One region of the Bacillus sp. JZ34 genome, then DNA from elsewhere that is predicted to be linked to it. Evidence: a T-box and tRNA genes for the amino acid it is inferred to sense, from the RefSeq annotation. Region 1 holds a T-box; the other holds one or more tRNA genes.
What was found. A T-box is a leader RNA that pairs with one kind of tRNA and senses whether it is charged. The one in region 1 lies ahead of tyrS (tyrosine--tRNA ligase), so its partner is inferred to be a tRNA-Tyr.

Region 1 (7,218 bases):
TTTCATGCTCCGCCGGAATTGCTTGAAGACAAGTGGGATGTGCTGTTATCCAATTACGCCCGCGAGCGGCTTGATATAAGTGGCAGCATGGACATGGAACCCTATGAAGCTTTTATGATGATCAGCCGGGTAAAGGGTTCGACATTATGAAAGCGGTCATTTTTGACTTGGACGGCGTGATCACGGATACGGCCGAGTATCATTATCTCGCTTGGAAACATACTGCCGAACAAATCGGCATTGAGATTGACCGGAGCTTTAATGAACGGCTGAAAGGCATCGACAGAGAGCAGTCGCTTAACACGATTTTGATTCACGGCGGTGCGGCCGGAACGTATCGGGAGGCGGAGAAACAAGAGATCATGCGCCGGAAAAATCAATACTACCAACAGCTGATCCAAAACTTGACACCGCATGACCTGTTGCCGGGAATCGCCGGGCTATTTGCCGAATTGAAAAGGGAAAATGTAAGCATCGCGTTAGCTTCGTCAAGCCGAAACGCGCCCGCTATTTTGCAACGGCTCGGGCTCATGGACGAATTTCATGCTGTCGTTGACCCGGCTGCGCTTGCTCGCGGAAAGCCCGACCCCGAAATCTTTTTGACGGCCGCAGCGCTGCTCGGTGTGCCTCCGTCTCAGTGTGCAGCAATCGAAGACGCTGAAGCCGGGATCGCCGCGATCAAATCCGCAGGGATGTTTGCGGTGGGAGTCGGTGATGAGACATCGCTGAGCGGGGCTGATTTGATCGTGCACAACACAAACGAGCTGACATTTGAGCTGCTGAAGGAAGGATGGCAGCGCTGTTGCTGCATAAGAGAAGACAAATGAATCGTAAAATGGCAGGCCGCCGCTGGCGGCCTTATTTGCAATCAGAGAGGAGAAGGCAAAAATAAGATCAAGGTGTTCGGGAGGCCGTTCGGATATGCTTTTCGAATCGAAACCATCAGGCGATTGAATACCGACCTGTTGCAAATTCTAACGCCTGCGCTTTTCATGAAAAACAGCCTAATCGATCCTTTTAAAAGGATGATTAGGCTGAATGTTTATTGAGGCATTTGCAATTTGACAAACTTCCGTTTGCCGACTTGGATAATCATACCGTGTTCGACTGCCACATCCGCATGAATCGATTCTGCTTTGATGCCGTTGATTTTAACGCCGCCGTTTTGGATCATTCGGCGGGCTTCGCTTTTGGAAGGGAGGAGTCCGAGCGTCACCAATAAATCGGTGACAGGCACCGTTCCGTCACCTTGCCAGTGTACAGACGTTATATTGTCCGGCGCGCTGTTTTGCTGAAAAACCTTTTTAAACTGCTGTTCGGCCGCTTCGGCCGCCTCGCTTCCATGATACATGTTGACGATGATTTTCCCGAGAAGCATTTTCGCATCTCGCGGATGAACGGCCCCCGTTTCCAAATCTTTGACAAGTCGTTTTTTATCTTCCGCCTCCAGGTTGGTCGCAAGATGGATATATTTTTTCATCAAACTGTCCGGAAGCGACATCGTTTTTCCGAACATTTCATGAGGGTCTTCATCAATGCCGATGTAATTGTTCTTTGATTTCGACATTTTTTCAACCCCGTCAAGTCCTTCGAGCAGCGGCATGAGAATGACGACCTGTTTTTCTTTTCCGTACTTTTCCTGAAAGTGTCTGCCCATGAGCACGTTAAAATGCTGATCCGTTCCGCCCAGTTCGATATCGCTGTCGAGAACGACCGAATCATATCCCTGCATCAACGGGTAAAAGAATTCATGAAGCGAAATCGGCTTTTGCATGGCCATTCTTTCTTCAAAATCATCGCGTTCCATTAAACGGGCGACGGTAATTTTGCCCGCGAGCGCAATGACGTCTTCCAAGGTTAATCGTTTCAGCCATTTTGAGTTGTAGTGAAGCTCGACTTTGTTCTGATCAAGCACTTTTCCAAACTGTTGAAAGTATGTTTCGGCATTGCGGCGGACTTCTTCGTCCGTCAGCTGTTTCCTTGCGGCGGATTTTCCTGTCGGATCGCCGATTTTTCCTGTGAAATCTCCGATCAGGAGCTGGACGATATGCCCGTTTTCCTGAAATTGGCGCAGCTTATTCAAGACGACAGTGTGGCCTAAATGAACGTCAGGCGCCGACGGATCGAGACCAAGCTTAATTTTCAGCGGTTCGCCGGTCAAAATCGATTTGGCCAGCTTTGCCCGCAGTTCTTCCGGGGGAATGACCTCCTCCGCTCCGTTCATATATAAGTGAAGCTGCCTTTCGACTTCCCGCTTCTCGGCAGTTGTCAGTTGATCAAATTGTTGTTGCTGCATGATAACTCCTCCTTTTTTGTTTAAAAAAAGAGCCTCATCCCGATAAGGGACGTGGCTCAAATGCACGCGGTACCACCCTGGTTGAAGACCTCCGTCTTCCGCTCTATTTCAGATAACGGTTTCCCGTTCTTTGCTACTTGAAGGTTCACAAAGAAAGCTCAGGGAGGTAATTCGCGTCTGCCTTTGTACCGGCTCGCACCAGCCGCCGGCTCTCTGGAACAGGGAGACAGCCCGCTACTTGTTCCCGTCGTTGCTTATGGTTTATGAAGATTGTCGTTCACTTTTCGAAGGAGCTCGATCAATGTATTCTGCTCCTCTTTTGTCATGCCTTTGATCAGCATTGTTTCCCCTTTGTGGAACGCCGGATAGAGCTCTTCAATAGCGGCTTTTCCTTCAGGGGTGATCTCGGCGTATACGTGTCTGCGGTCTCTCGGATCCGTGCTTTTTCCGCAAAAGTTCTTTTTTTCAAGCGTTTTAATGACATTGCTCGCAGTGGCTGTTGAAATGCCTGACAGTTCAGCGAGTTTTCTCGTTTCAAGCCTGCCCCATACCCATAGATCGTAAAGAATCGAAAAAGCCGTCCATGACAATTGATATGAGGAAAGGATCTCGGTCTCCATTTTGACGCGGAGCTTTTGCGCTGACCGGTAAAGGTTGGTGGCAACCGAAATGGCTTCAAGATTCAAGGACTCGATCGGCATGCGTTTCAGCTTGATGAGTGTGTCGTGTTCTTCCTGTCGAAGATGGGGGGATCTATCCAAATCGTAACGCCTGCCTTTTTATTTTCAGAATCATTAGCTATGAAACGAATTTTAACAGATGGTTTTCATCCATGCAAGCCCTTTTTTGATATGACGAGAAAAGCCGGCATCATGATGATGACCGGCTCTTGTTTCAGCTATTTTTTGGTGATCTGTTTGCGGCGCACTTCAACCCGATCCCCTTTTTGAATGTTGTCATACTGTTTTTTCGAGACGAGGACGGCATGTTCTTTTCCGTTTTGATCTTCAATCAACAGCCAATATCTTTTTTCATTTCGTTCAGAGAGCGCTTTTTCTTTGATTCCGGCGGTGCGGAGCATGCTTTTTTGTTCTGCTGTATATCCGCCCGCGTGGAAGATCATCCAGTATGGAAAGTAGTAATTCAAAAAGGCTGATCCAGCAGGATTTTGATTGAGTGTTTGCTTGATGCTCCCTTTGTACAGGGTATTGGACGGCAGTGTCCGCTGGATGGCGTTGAACTGACTGCTCTTGTTTAAATATTGTCGGCTCGCAGACTGATTCATATAACTGCGCATTCTCTGGTTGACTGAACCCGGACGTGTTTTTAAAGAGCTGTTATTAGCCGAGGAACTCGAAGCCTTGGTTCCGGATGTTCCATTGCTGCCTGTTGCCTCTGCTTGAGCAAAAGGCAGCAAGAGAGACAGCGCCATGATCAAAATAAGAGGAGCGCTTTTTTTCTTCATTGTTCATCACTGCTTTTTTGTTCCACTTTATCTTTGACGACGCCCTCAAGCGGCTCCTGGTCATATTTGATGTATGGGGGACGGTAGATGAAGGCTTCATGATCGCGGATTTTAATATAAGGCTGTTCGACATTTTCCACATTTTCCACATATTTTTTGAAAGTCTCCGTCTTTTCTTTCCCATTTTTCACGTATGATGCTTTCAGTAAAGGTGCTTTGTCGGATTCGCTGTCATTCACGTAATCAAACCATACGAGATCGTATTTTTGAATGGAATGGTCTTCTGAGACCTCCTGTGAACGGTCTGAAGCGGATGATGAACATCCAGATAGGGGAACGGCGAAAAGCATCGCAGCCGCGGATAACGAGATCAGTTTCGATTTTTTCACTGTGATCATCCTATTCATTTTGGTTTCTCTTTTATATACGAACGATCCTGGCAAAGGTGTCATCTGTTCTTGATAGTTTGGTAGAAAACTGGGCGTAATAATTGCATTTTAAACGTAAACAAACTGTAAAATACCATTTCTATGAAAAAAGGTATAATTTGAATGTCAGAAAAAAATCCCATTCACGGAGGATATTTTTATATGAAGAAGATACTTTTTTCTGTTTTTGTTTTGGCAGGCAGCTTGCTATTGGCATTCAATTTTGCCGGTGAGGCGAGTGCTAAAACGAAAAAAGTCAGCGGCTACATCACTTGGTACAACGGCGTGGGCAAAGTCGGCGCTGACGGCAAAAGGCTCGGCCATTGGGACTGCGCCACAAAGATGGGCTTCGATGTTCCGAGAAAAGGCACAAAAATAAGAGCCTATTCTAAAGCAAAACCAAAGAAAGTCATTACAGTCTATAAATATGATGTCGGCAGAATGCCGGGCGCTGTGTTGGATGTAAGCCCGAAAGCTTTTAGAGCTTTGGGATTTCCGACAAGCAAAGGAAAGGTAGCCGGACATTATACATATAAAAAATAGGAGAAAAGAAGCAAGGAAAATCGTTTTCTTGCTTCTTTCAATTGGCGGGGGCGAATATGAAAAAAGTCTTTGTGTTTTTGTTGGCGGCCGTCATTTTAGCCGCAGGCGCATTTGCGGCCTTCCGCTATTTCGTCCCGGAAAAAGCGGAGCCGGCAAAGGGCGGCGGTTCGGACCTGCTCGTATCGATAACCGATCAGAAGCTGATGACTGCTTACTATGAAAATCAAAATAAGCTGTATGAAGAAAAGATGACGGATTACCCGGCTGCGGCATTAGACCGGAAAAAACGCATTCTTTATTATACGAACACCGATAACAGCAATATGAAGCATTTGATCAGGCTGGATTTGCAGTCGGGCGAAAAAACAACCCTATATTCAGGGGATGAATATGTCGACGGACTCAGTTTATCGGCGGACGGTTCGAAGCTGTTCATGCGATACAACCTTGCGGAGGAGAGAAATTTTCACCTCGCTTCCTTTGATTTAAAACAAAAGGCGTTTCACGTCATTTATCCATCGTTAAACAACAAGGACGAGAGCGTCAGCTACTATCAGTACAACAAAGCGAACAATCAATTCGTTATGCTGCATTATTCATTGAAAGAAGACTATCAAAAAACAGATGAGGCGAACAGCAAAGGAGTGCCGCCCAAACCGACGAATATGAACATTTCCCTGACGGATGAGAAAGATCAGCACCAGGTGAAAACGATCGCAAAATTTATCAATGACACGGCAATTTCGCCGGATGGCAAAACGATCGTCTTTACAGAATCGGCTGATGATCAGAAGTCGATTTATGCGATGGATGCTGAAACGAAAAAATATAAAGCGATCATTTCAGATCAGCGGGCATTTTCATTAGTCGACTCAGCACAGCCGCAATTCTCGAAAGACGGGAAAAAACTCTACTTTCTCGCTGAAGCAAAAGATGCGAAGCTGCTTGAAGATGAAACGGGGAGCGAAGCAAGGGTGAGAACGATTTATTCGTATGATATGGATACGAAAAAAGTGAGCAAAGCCTGGGAAAAAACAAACGGGATTATCAACACCTTTTCCGTTATTGACGAATAATGAGCATCAGCCGGCACAAACAGTCTGTGCCGGCTGATGTTTTATCATGAGCCGTTTGCCTGAGACGCCGCAGCCGAGCTCGTCATAATGGCGATTGCTGCCGTCTGTTGTGCTTGAATAACGGCTTCAAGCGTTTGATAAAGTCCTGTTTCCAGAAGCGTCGGATCTTCCGTTTTTTCGCTCATGAACAAATTGACAGCCGTTTTCAGATTCATGTCTTTCTGCCACCTGAACAGTTTATCGCTGTTCAATGCGCCTGCCATGATTGTGATGGCATCTATGTCTTTTTCACCGTTCTCAAGCAATGCAAGCAGTCCGATTTCCGGGTAATGGACAGGCTTCGGTCTTCTATGCTTTTTTGTCAATTCATCGTATATCCGAAGGGAGCGGGCGACAAGCTGATCGGAATCCCGCTCCGGCAAAAGCGAGAGGATGTGGCTGAGAAACTGCAAATCGTTCCCTTTGCGAAAACCCGCTTGGTTCAGCTTTTGGTAAAACGCTTCGATATAGTCGATCAGTTCACCTGTTTCCATGTCTGAACCGGCCAAAAGCACGGCGAGCGGGTAATCGCCGGCCGATGTTAAAAAGACGTGCTTGTCCTTCATTCCTTTGTAAATAGACAAAGCCCGATTGATTTTGTCTTCATGATCATGCTCATCAGGATATTTTGTCAAAAGGATAAGTGCGGACAAGTAGGTGAAAATGCTTTTTTTGAATCCGTTGCCGGTCAGTTTTTCGTAAATAATGAAAAAAGGTCTGATATGCGTTTCAGGTTCTTCGAAGCGCACGTCAAACATAGCGGCGAATGTATAGCGATGGGCCGACTTTAACGGCGAAAATGTCCCGGCGGCCTGTTTGACGGCCTCACTAAGCGTTAAAAACCGTTCTTTATTAAAAGGCCGCTTGTTGACGACATACATGGAAGCAATCATCATCAATGTCCGCTGATCTGTGACTTTCCATTTTAAATCGCTTTTTAACTCAGAGTAAATTGCTTTATATTGATCCAATCGCTGCTGCAGTTTAGCAGATGCCATTTTATCTGTCTCCTTCCTCGGTTTGCGTCGTTTTTGTATATACGAAGCAAAGGAAAATAAGTTTCATGGATTTGGCATCATACCGGGCTTTTGCTTAATAATATGGAAAAGGATACAGCGCGGTAATAATAACAAACGGGAAGATCCTGCTCCTGAACCGTCGGAATCGCCGGCGCGGATATCCGTATCCGCCGTAAAACTGCCTTTCATCTGTCACGTCTTCGGGAATGAGGAGAGATGCTTCCTGACGGTTCACCCCTTCAAGGATCCCGTGAACGGAACGGCCGTCCTTCATTTTCAGCACGACATGATAGTGCATGTATTTGCGGCATAAATCGTGCAAAGACCTTTGATGATCATGGGGCATTGAGCA
Region 2 (7,218 bases), 270 kb from region 1:
GGTGAGGTAACGGCTCACCAAGGCGACGATGCGTAGCCGACCTGAGAGGGTGATCGGCCACACTGGGACTGAGACACGGCCCAGACTCCTACGGGAGGCAGCAGTAGGGAATCTTCCGCAATGGACGAAAGTCTGACGGAGCAACGCCGCGTGAGTGATGAAGGTTTTCGGATCGTAAAACTCTGTTGTTAGGGAAGAACAAGTACCGTTCGAATAGGGCGGTACCTTGACGGTACCTAACCAGAAAGCCACGGCTAACTACGTGCCAGCAGCCGCGGTAATACGTAGGTGGCAAGCGTTGTCCGGAATTATTGGGCGTAAAGCGCGCGCAGGCGGTTTCTTAAGTCTGATGTGAAAGCCCCCGGCTCAACCGGGGAGGGTCATTGGAAACTGGGGAACTTGAGTGCAGAAGAGGAGAGTGGAATTCCACGTGTAGCGGTGAAATGCGTAGAGATGTGGAGGAACACCAGTGGCGAAGGCGACTCTCTGGTCTGTAACTGACGCTGAGGCGCGAAAGCGTGGGGAGCGAACAGGATTAGATACCCTGGTAGTCCACGCCGTAAACGATGAGTGCTAAGTGTTAGAGGGTTTCCGCCCTTTAGTGCTGCAGCAAACGCATTAAGCACTCCGCCTGGGGAGTACGGTCGCAAGACTGAAACTCAAAGGAATTGACGGGGGCCCGCACAAGCGGTGGAGCATGTGGTTTAATTCGAAGCAACGCGAAGAACCTTACCAGGTCTTGACATCCTCTGACAACCCTAGAGATAGGGCTTCCCCTTCGGGGGCAGAGTGACAGGTGGTGCATGGTTGTCGTCAGCTCGTGTCGTGAGATGTTGGGTTAAGTCCCGCAACGAGCGCAACCCTTGATCTTAGTTGCCAGCATTCAGTTGGGCACTCTAAGGTGACTGCCGGTGACAAACCGGAGGAAGGTGGGGATGACGTCAAATCATCATGCCCCTTATGACCTGGGCTACACACGTGCTACAATGGGCAGAACAAAGGGCAGCGAAGCCGCGAGGCTAAGCCAATCCCACAAATCTGTTCTCAGTTCGGATCGCAGTCTGCAACTCGACTGCGTGAAGCTGGAATCGCTAGTAATCGCGGATCAGCATGCCGCGGTGAATACGTTCCCGGGCCTTGTACACACCGCCCGTCACACCACGAGAGTTTGTAACACCCGAAGTCGGTGAGGTAACCTTTTGGAGCCAGCCGCCGAAGGTGGGACAGATGATTGGGGTGAAGTCGTAACAAGGTAGCCGTATCGGAAGGTGCGGCTGGATCACCTCCTTTCTAAGGATATTATACGGAATATAAGACCTTGCGGTCTTATAGACAGGTGCGTTTAGATCTTGTTTAGTTTTGAAGGATCATTCCTTCAGACATAGGAGACACCTGCTAAATGCGCCACATCCTGTGGCAACGCATGTGTTAGCACCTCCTGTGCGTTGTTCTTTGAAAACTAGATAACAGTAGACATCACATTCAATTAGTAAGCAAGATATCACGTAGTGATTCTTTTTAACGGTTAAGTTAGAAAGGGCGCACGGTGGATGCCTTGGCACTAGGAGCCGATGAAGGACGGGACGAACACCGATATGCTTCGGGGAGCTGTAAGCAAGCTTTGATCCGGAGATTTCCGAATGGGGAAACCCACTGCTCGTAATGGAGCAGTATCCATATCTGAATTCATAGGATATGAGAAGGCAGACCCGGGGAACTGAAACATCTAAGTACCCGGAGGAAGAGAAAGCAAATGCGATTCCCTGAGTAGCGGCGAGCGAAACGGGAACAGCCCAAACCAAGAGGCTTGCCTCTTGGGGTTGTAGGACACTCTGTACGGAGTTACAAAAGAACGAGGTAGATGAAGAGGCCTGGAAAGGCCCGCCATAGGAGGTAACAGCCCTGTAGTCAAAACTTCGTTCTCTCCTGAGTGGATCCTGAGTACGGCGGAACACGTGAAATTCCGTCGGAATCCGGGAGGACCATCTCCCAAGGCTAAATACTCCCTAGTGACCGATAGTGAACCAGTACCGTGAGGGAAAGGTGAAAAGCACCCCGGAAGGGGAGTGAAAGAGATCCTGAAACCGTGTGCCTACAAGTAGTCAGAGCCCGTTAACGGGTGATGGCGTGCCTTTTGTAGAATGAACCGGCGAGTTACGATCCCGTGCAAGGTTAAGTTTGAAAAGACGGAGCCGCAGCGAAAGCGAGTCTGAATAGGGCGCATGAGTACGTGGTCGTAGACCCGAAACCAGGTGATCTACCCATGTCCAGGGTGAAGTTCAGGTAACACTGAATGGAGGCCCGAACCCACGCACGTTGAAAAGTGCGGGGATGAGGTGTGGGTAGGGGTGAAATGCCAATCGAACCTGGAGATAGCTGGTTCTCTCCGAAATAGCTTTAGGGCTAGCCTCAAGGTAAGAGTCTTGGAGGTAGAGCACTGATTGGACTAGGGGCCCCTACCGGGTTACCGAATTCAGTCAAACTCCGAATGCCAAAGACTTATCCTTGGGAGTCAGACTGCGAGTGATAAGATCCGTAGTCGAAAGGGAAACAGCCCAGACCGCCAGCTAAGGTCCCAAAGTATACGTTAAGTGGAAAAGGATGTGGAGTTGCTTAGACAACCAGGATGTTGGCTTAGAAGCAGCCACCATTTAAAGAGTGCGTAATAGCTCACTGGTCGAGTGACTCTGCGCCGAAAATGTACCGGGGCTAAACGTATCACCGAAGCTGCGGACTGTTCTTACGAACAGTGGTAGGAGAGCGTTCTAAGGGCTGTGAAGCGAGACCGGAAGGACTCGTGGAGCGCTTAGAAGTGAGAATGCCGGTATGAGTAGCGAAAGAGGGGTGAGAATCCCCTCCACCGAATGCCTAAGGTTTCCTGAGGAAGGCTCGTCCGCTCAGGGTTAGTCGGGACCTAAGCCGAGGCCGAAAGGCGTAGGCGATGGACAACAGGTTGATATTCCTGTACCACCTCCTCACCATTTGAGCAATGGGGGGACGCAGGAGGATAGGGTAAGCGCGGTATTGGATATCCGCGTCCAAGCAGTTAGGCTGGGAAATAGGCAAATCCGTTTCCCGTAAGGCTGAGCTGTGATGGCGAGCGAAATATAGTAGCGAAGTTCCTGATTCCACACTGCCAAGAAAAGCCTCTAGCGAGGTGAGAGGTGCCCGTACCGCAAACCGACACAGGTAGGCGAGGAGAGAATCCTAAGGTGATCGAGAGAACTCTCGTTAAGGAACTCGGCAAAATGACCCCGTAACTTCGGGAGAAGGGGTGCTCTGTTAGGGTGCAAGCCCGAGAGAGCCGCAGTGAATAGGCCCAGGCGACTGTTTAGCAAAAACACAGGTCTCTGCGAAGCCGTAAGGCGAAGTATAGGGGCTGACGCCTGCCCGGTGCTGGAAGGTTAAGAGGAGCGCTTAGCGTAAGCGAAGGTGCGAATTGAAGCCCCAGTAAACGGCGGCCGTAACTATAACGGTCCTAAGGTAGCGAAATTCCTTGTCGGGTAAGTTCCGACCCGCACGAAAGGCGCAACGATCTGGGCACTGTCTCAACGAGAGACTCGGTGAAATTATAGTACCTGTGAAGATGCAGGTTACCCGCGACAGGACGGAAAGACCCCGTGGAGCTTTACTGCAGCCTGATATTGAATGTTGGTACAGCTTGTACAGGATAGGTAGGAGCCTTGGAAACCGGAGCGCCAGCTTCGGTGGAGGCATCGGTGGGATACTACCCTGGCTGTATTGACCTTCTAACCCGCCGCCCTTATCGGGCGGGGAGACAGTGTCAGGTGGGCAGTTTGACTGGGGCGGTCGCCTCCTAAAAGGTAACGGAGGCGCCCAAAGGTTCCCTCAGAATGGTTGGAAATCATTCGCAGAGTGTAAAGGCACAAGGGAGCTTGACTGCGAGACCTACAAGTCGAGCAGGGACGAAAGTCGGGCTTAGTGATCCGGTGGTTCCGCATGGAAGGGCCATCGCTCAACGGATAAAAGCTACCCCGGGGATAACAGGCTTATCTCCCCCAAGAGTCCACATCGACGGGGAGGTTTGGCACCTCGATGTCGGCTCATCGCATCCTGGGGCTGTAGTCGGTCCCAAGGGTTGGGCTGTTCGCCCATTAAAGCGGTACGCGAGCTGGGTTCAGAACGTCGTGAGACAGTTCGGTCCCTATCCGTCGCGGGCGCAGGAAATTTGAGAGGAGCTGTCCTTAGTACGAGAGGACCGGGATGGACGCACCGCTGGTGTACCAGTTGTTCTGCCAAGGGCATCGCTGGGTAGCTATGTGCGGACGGGATAAGTGCTGAAAGCATCTAAGCATGAAGCCCCCCTCAAGATGAGATTTCCCATTCCGCAAGGAAGTAAGATCCCTGAAAGATGATCAGGTTGATAGGTCTGAGGTGGAAGTGTGGCGACACATGGAGCTGACAGATACTAATCGATCGAGGACTTAACCTAAATGTTTGTGAATCGTCTGACCGTTATCTAGTTTTGAGAGAATAATTTCTCGAAAAATGCACTTGCATTTTTTCAAATACATAGTATAATGATCTTTGTCACTAAATTGTCTGGTGATGATGGCGAAGAGGTCACACCCGTTCCCATGCCGAACACGGAAGTTAAGCTCTTCAGCGCCGATGGTAGTTGGGGGATTCCCCCTGCGAGAGTAGGACATCGCCAGGCAGGCATTATTCCGCAGTAGCTCAGTGGTAGAGCTATCGGCTGTTAACCGATCGGTCGCAGGTTCGAATCCTGCCTGCGGAGCCATTTATTGGAGAGCTGTCCGAGTGGTCGAAGGAGCACGATTGGAAATCGTGTAGGCGGCCAACGCCGTCTCAAGGGTTCGAATCCCTTGCTCTCCGCCACTTTAAATACATCTGGCCCGTTGGTCAAGTGGTTAAGACACCGCCCTTTCACGGCGGTAACACGGGTTCGAATCCCGTACGGGTCACCATTCTTTTTGGACAGCACGCTAAAAAGCATCAGGTTTACACCGAAGCTTTTTAAAGGAAGGCATGCTAAGATCGCAACGTCCTGTTGCAACGCATGCACTTGTACGTCCTGTACTTCGGAGGATTAGCTCAGCTGGGAGAGCATCTGCCTTACAAGCAGAGGGTCGGCGGTTCGATCCCGTCATCCTCCACCATTTCTATGAAAATCATATTATCGCGGGGTGGAGCAGTTCGGTAGCTCGTCGGGCTCATAACCCGAAGGTCGCAGGTTCAAATCCTGCCCCCGCAACCAAATTAAATTCATTGTCAAAATGGTCCGGTAGTTCAGTTGGTTAGAATGCCTGCCTGTCACGCAGGAGGTCGCGGGTTCGAGTCCCGTCCGGACCGCCATTTAAATAAAGGCTCGGTAGCTCAGTTGGTAGAGCAACGGACTGAAAATCCGTGTGTCGGCGGTTCGATTCCGTCCCGAGCCACCATTTGCCGGTCTAGCTCAATTGGTAGAGCAACTGACTTGTAATCAGTAGGTTGGGGGTTCAAGTCCTCTGGCCGGCACTGTTTTGGAGGGGTAGCGAAGTGGCTAAACGCGGCGGACTGTAAATCCGCTCCCTCAGGGTTCGGCGGTTCGAATCCGTCCCCCTCCACCATGTTTTTAGGGGCATAGTTTAACGGTAGAACAGAGGTCTCCAAAACCTCCGGTGTGGGTTCGATTCCTACTGCCCCTGCCAATTTTAATTCACAATTTATGGCGGTTGTGGCGAAGTGGTTAACGCACCAGATTGTGGCTCTGGCACTCGTGGGTTCGATTCCCATCAATCGCCCTTCATATTGGGCTATAGCCAAGCGGTAAGGCAACGGACTTTGACTCCGTCATGCGCTGGTTCGAATCCAGCTAGCCCAGTTTTCATCTTTCTTTATCATCCTGCATATGATAAGATGAATATTAGTTAAAATGCGGAAGTAGTTCAGTGGTAGAACACCACCTTGCCAAGGTGGGGGTCGCGGGTTCGAATCCCGTCTTCCGCTCCAATTCTTAAAATGATGGCGGCATAGCCAAGTGGTAAGGCAGAGGTCTGCAAAACCTTTATCCCCGGTTCGAATCCGGGTGTCGCCTTATTTGCCTCGTGCCGGGGTGGTGGAATTGGCAGACACACAGGACTTAAAATCCTGCGGTAGGTGACTACCGTGCCGGTTCAAGTCCGGCCCTCGGCACCATTGATCACACACATGCCGGTGTGGCGGAATTGGCAGACGCGCACGACTCAAAATCGTGTTCCTTCGGGAGTGTCGGTTCGACCCCGACCACCGGTATCACTAATCATCGTATTGCCAAACGATGAAAGAGCGTTCCTTATAAAGGGAACGCTCTTTTTATTTATTCTTTATCTTTGAACAAGTCCGTAAGAATTTTTTCTTAAGGACTGCGAGCTCTGGAAGCTACGAGAACATACCGTGAGATATTATCGAAATGAGCTTAATAAGGTGCAGAAACTTTTACAGGAGCAAAATGTATGTGGCGACCCCTAGTCGATGACAGAGGAGCATATAATGCTATCTTATTCTCTCGAAATAAACTGTGTAAGTAAAAGTTGTGTCCGCTCTTTTACTCACACAGTTTATTTTACATTCCTAAAAAAGACGCAAAATCGGCGTCTATAAATTAAATTTTATTCCAAGTATCGGTATTGATTGCTGCTTATAATTTAATTCTATACTAAACAGCTTACTTTTCTGTATCTAACTTCTTCATTTCTTCAAACCATGACTCAAAAATATCATCGGGTAACAGTTCGTCATCATTTGAATAAACTAAATCATATCTGTAATTGCCTTTCAAACTGTTTTGTTTAACATTGTAAATTAACTTTATTTCTGTAGGCATCTCCTGACTAAATTCAGTACATACCTTATGGATTTCCTTTAAATTTTTTAACCCGATATCTAAAACAGCTTCTTGACGATTTTCTGATGTATCGTATTTTTCATTCTCTTTTACCGCGTCGTTAAGTTTGTGCTTGTAAACCAACTTACCATTTATTTTATAAAATACATCAAAGGAATACATTTCAGGTTCATATGAGCAATAAATATAAATGGCATCAGCCTGATTTTCGACATACTCAAGACAAATGGCGACCATATCTGTTTGTAATTCAGATAAATAATCTTCAAATGTTTTAGTCATATAACCACTCCTAGTTCTCTAAAGTTACTTTCTTCAAGTTACCATCTATACTGTATTTTATGTCAAAACTCTTTGGTCTAGGATTGTTC

Region 2: it has a tRNA-Tyr gene. The T-box ahead of tyrS (tyrosine--tRNA ligase) is inferred to sense a tRNA for this amino acid. The anticodon was not compared.

What each region holds. Positions count from the first base shown of each region.
Region 1 covers NZ_CP096403.1:3,675,519-3,682,736, reverse strand. The annotation lists gene M1D90_RS18745 (glycoside hydrolase family 13 protein) at 1-150, shown strand, start outside; gene pgmB (beta-phosphoglucomutase) at 147-827, shown strand; gene tyrS (tyrosine--tRNA ligase) at 1,043-2,296, opposite strand; T-box leader at 2,339-2,556, opposite strand; gene M1D90_RS18730 (MarR family transcriptional regulator) at 2,551-2,997, opposite strand; gene M1D90_RS18725 (hypothetical protein) at 3,195-3,761, opposite strand; gene M1D90_RS18720 (hypothetical protein) at 3,758-4,159, opposite strand; gene M1D90_RS18715 (RlpA-like double-psi beta-barrel domain-containing protein) at 4,352-4,732, shown strand; gene M1D90_RS18710 (hypothetical protein) at 4,789-5,808, shown strand; gene M1D90_RS18705 (DUF4003 domain-containing protein) at 5,853-6,845, opposite strand; gene M1D90_RS18700 (small nuclear ribonucleoprotein) at 6,940-7,218, opposite strand, start outside.
Region 2 covers NZ_CP096403.1:3,409,253-3,416,470, reverse strand. The annotation lists rRNA gene M1D90_RS17485 (16S ribosomal RNA) at 1-1,290, shown strand, start outside; rRNA gene M1D90_RS17480 (23S ribosomal RNA) at 1,524-4,453, shown strand; rRNA gene rrf (5S ribosomal RNA) at 4,563-4,678, shown strand; tRNA gene M1D90_RS17470 (tRNA-Asn) at 4,688-4,762, shown strand; tRNA gene M1D90_RS17465 (tRNA-Ser) at 4,769-4,860, shown strand; tRNA gene M1D90_RS17460 (tRNA-Glu) at 4,875-4,949, shown strand; tRNA gene M1D90_RS17455 (tRNA-Val) at 5,066-5,141, shown strand; tRNA gene M1D90_RS17450 (tRNA-Met) at 5,163-5,239, shown strand; tRNA gene M1D90_RS17445 (tRNA-Asp) at 5,261-5,337, shown strand; tRNA gene M1D90_RS17440 (tRNA-Phe) at 5,348-5,423, shown strand; tRNA gene M1D90_RS17435 (tRNA-Thr) at 5,427-5,499, shown strand; tRNA gene M1D90_RS17430 (tRNA-Tyr) at 5,507-5,591, shown strand; tRNA gene M1D90_RS17425 (tRNA-Trp) at 5,599-5,672, shown strand; tRNA gene M1D90_RS17420 (tRNA-His) at 5,693-5,765, shown strand; tRNA gene M1D90_RS17415 (tRNA-Gln) at 5,774-5,845, shown strand; tRNA gene M1D90_RS17410 (tRNA-Gly) at 5,899-5,973, shown strand; tRNA gene M1D90_RS17405 (tRNA-Cys) at 5,988-6,058, shown strand; tRNA gene M1D90_RS17400 (tRNA-Leu) at 6,071-6,159, shown strand; tRNA gene M1D90_RS17395 (tRNA-Leu) at 6,174-6,255, shown strand; gene M1D90_RS17390 (DUF600 domain-containing protein) at 6,668-7,129, opposite strand; gene M1D90_RS17385 (DNA/RNA non-specific endonuclease) at 7,140-7,218, opposite strand, start outside.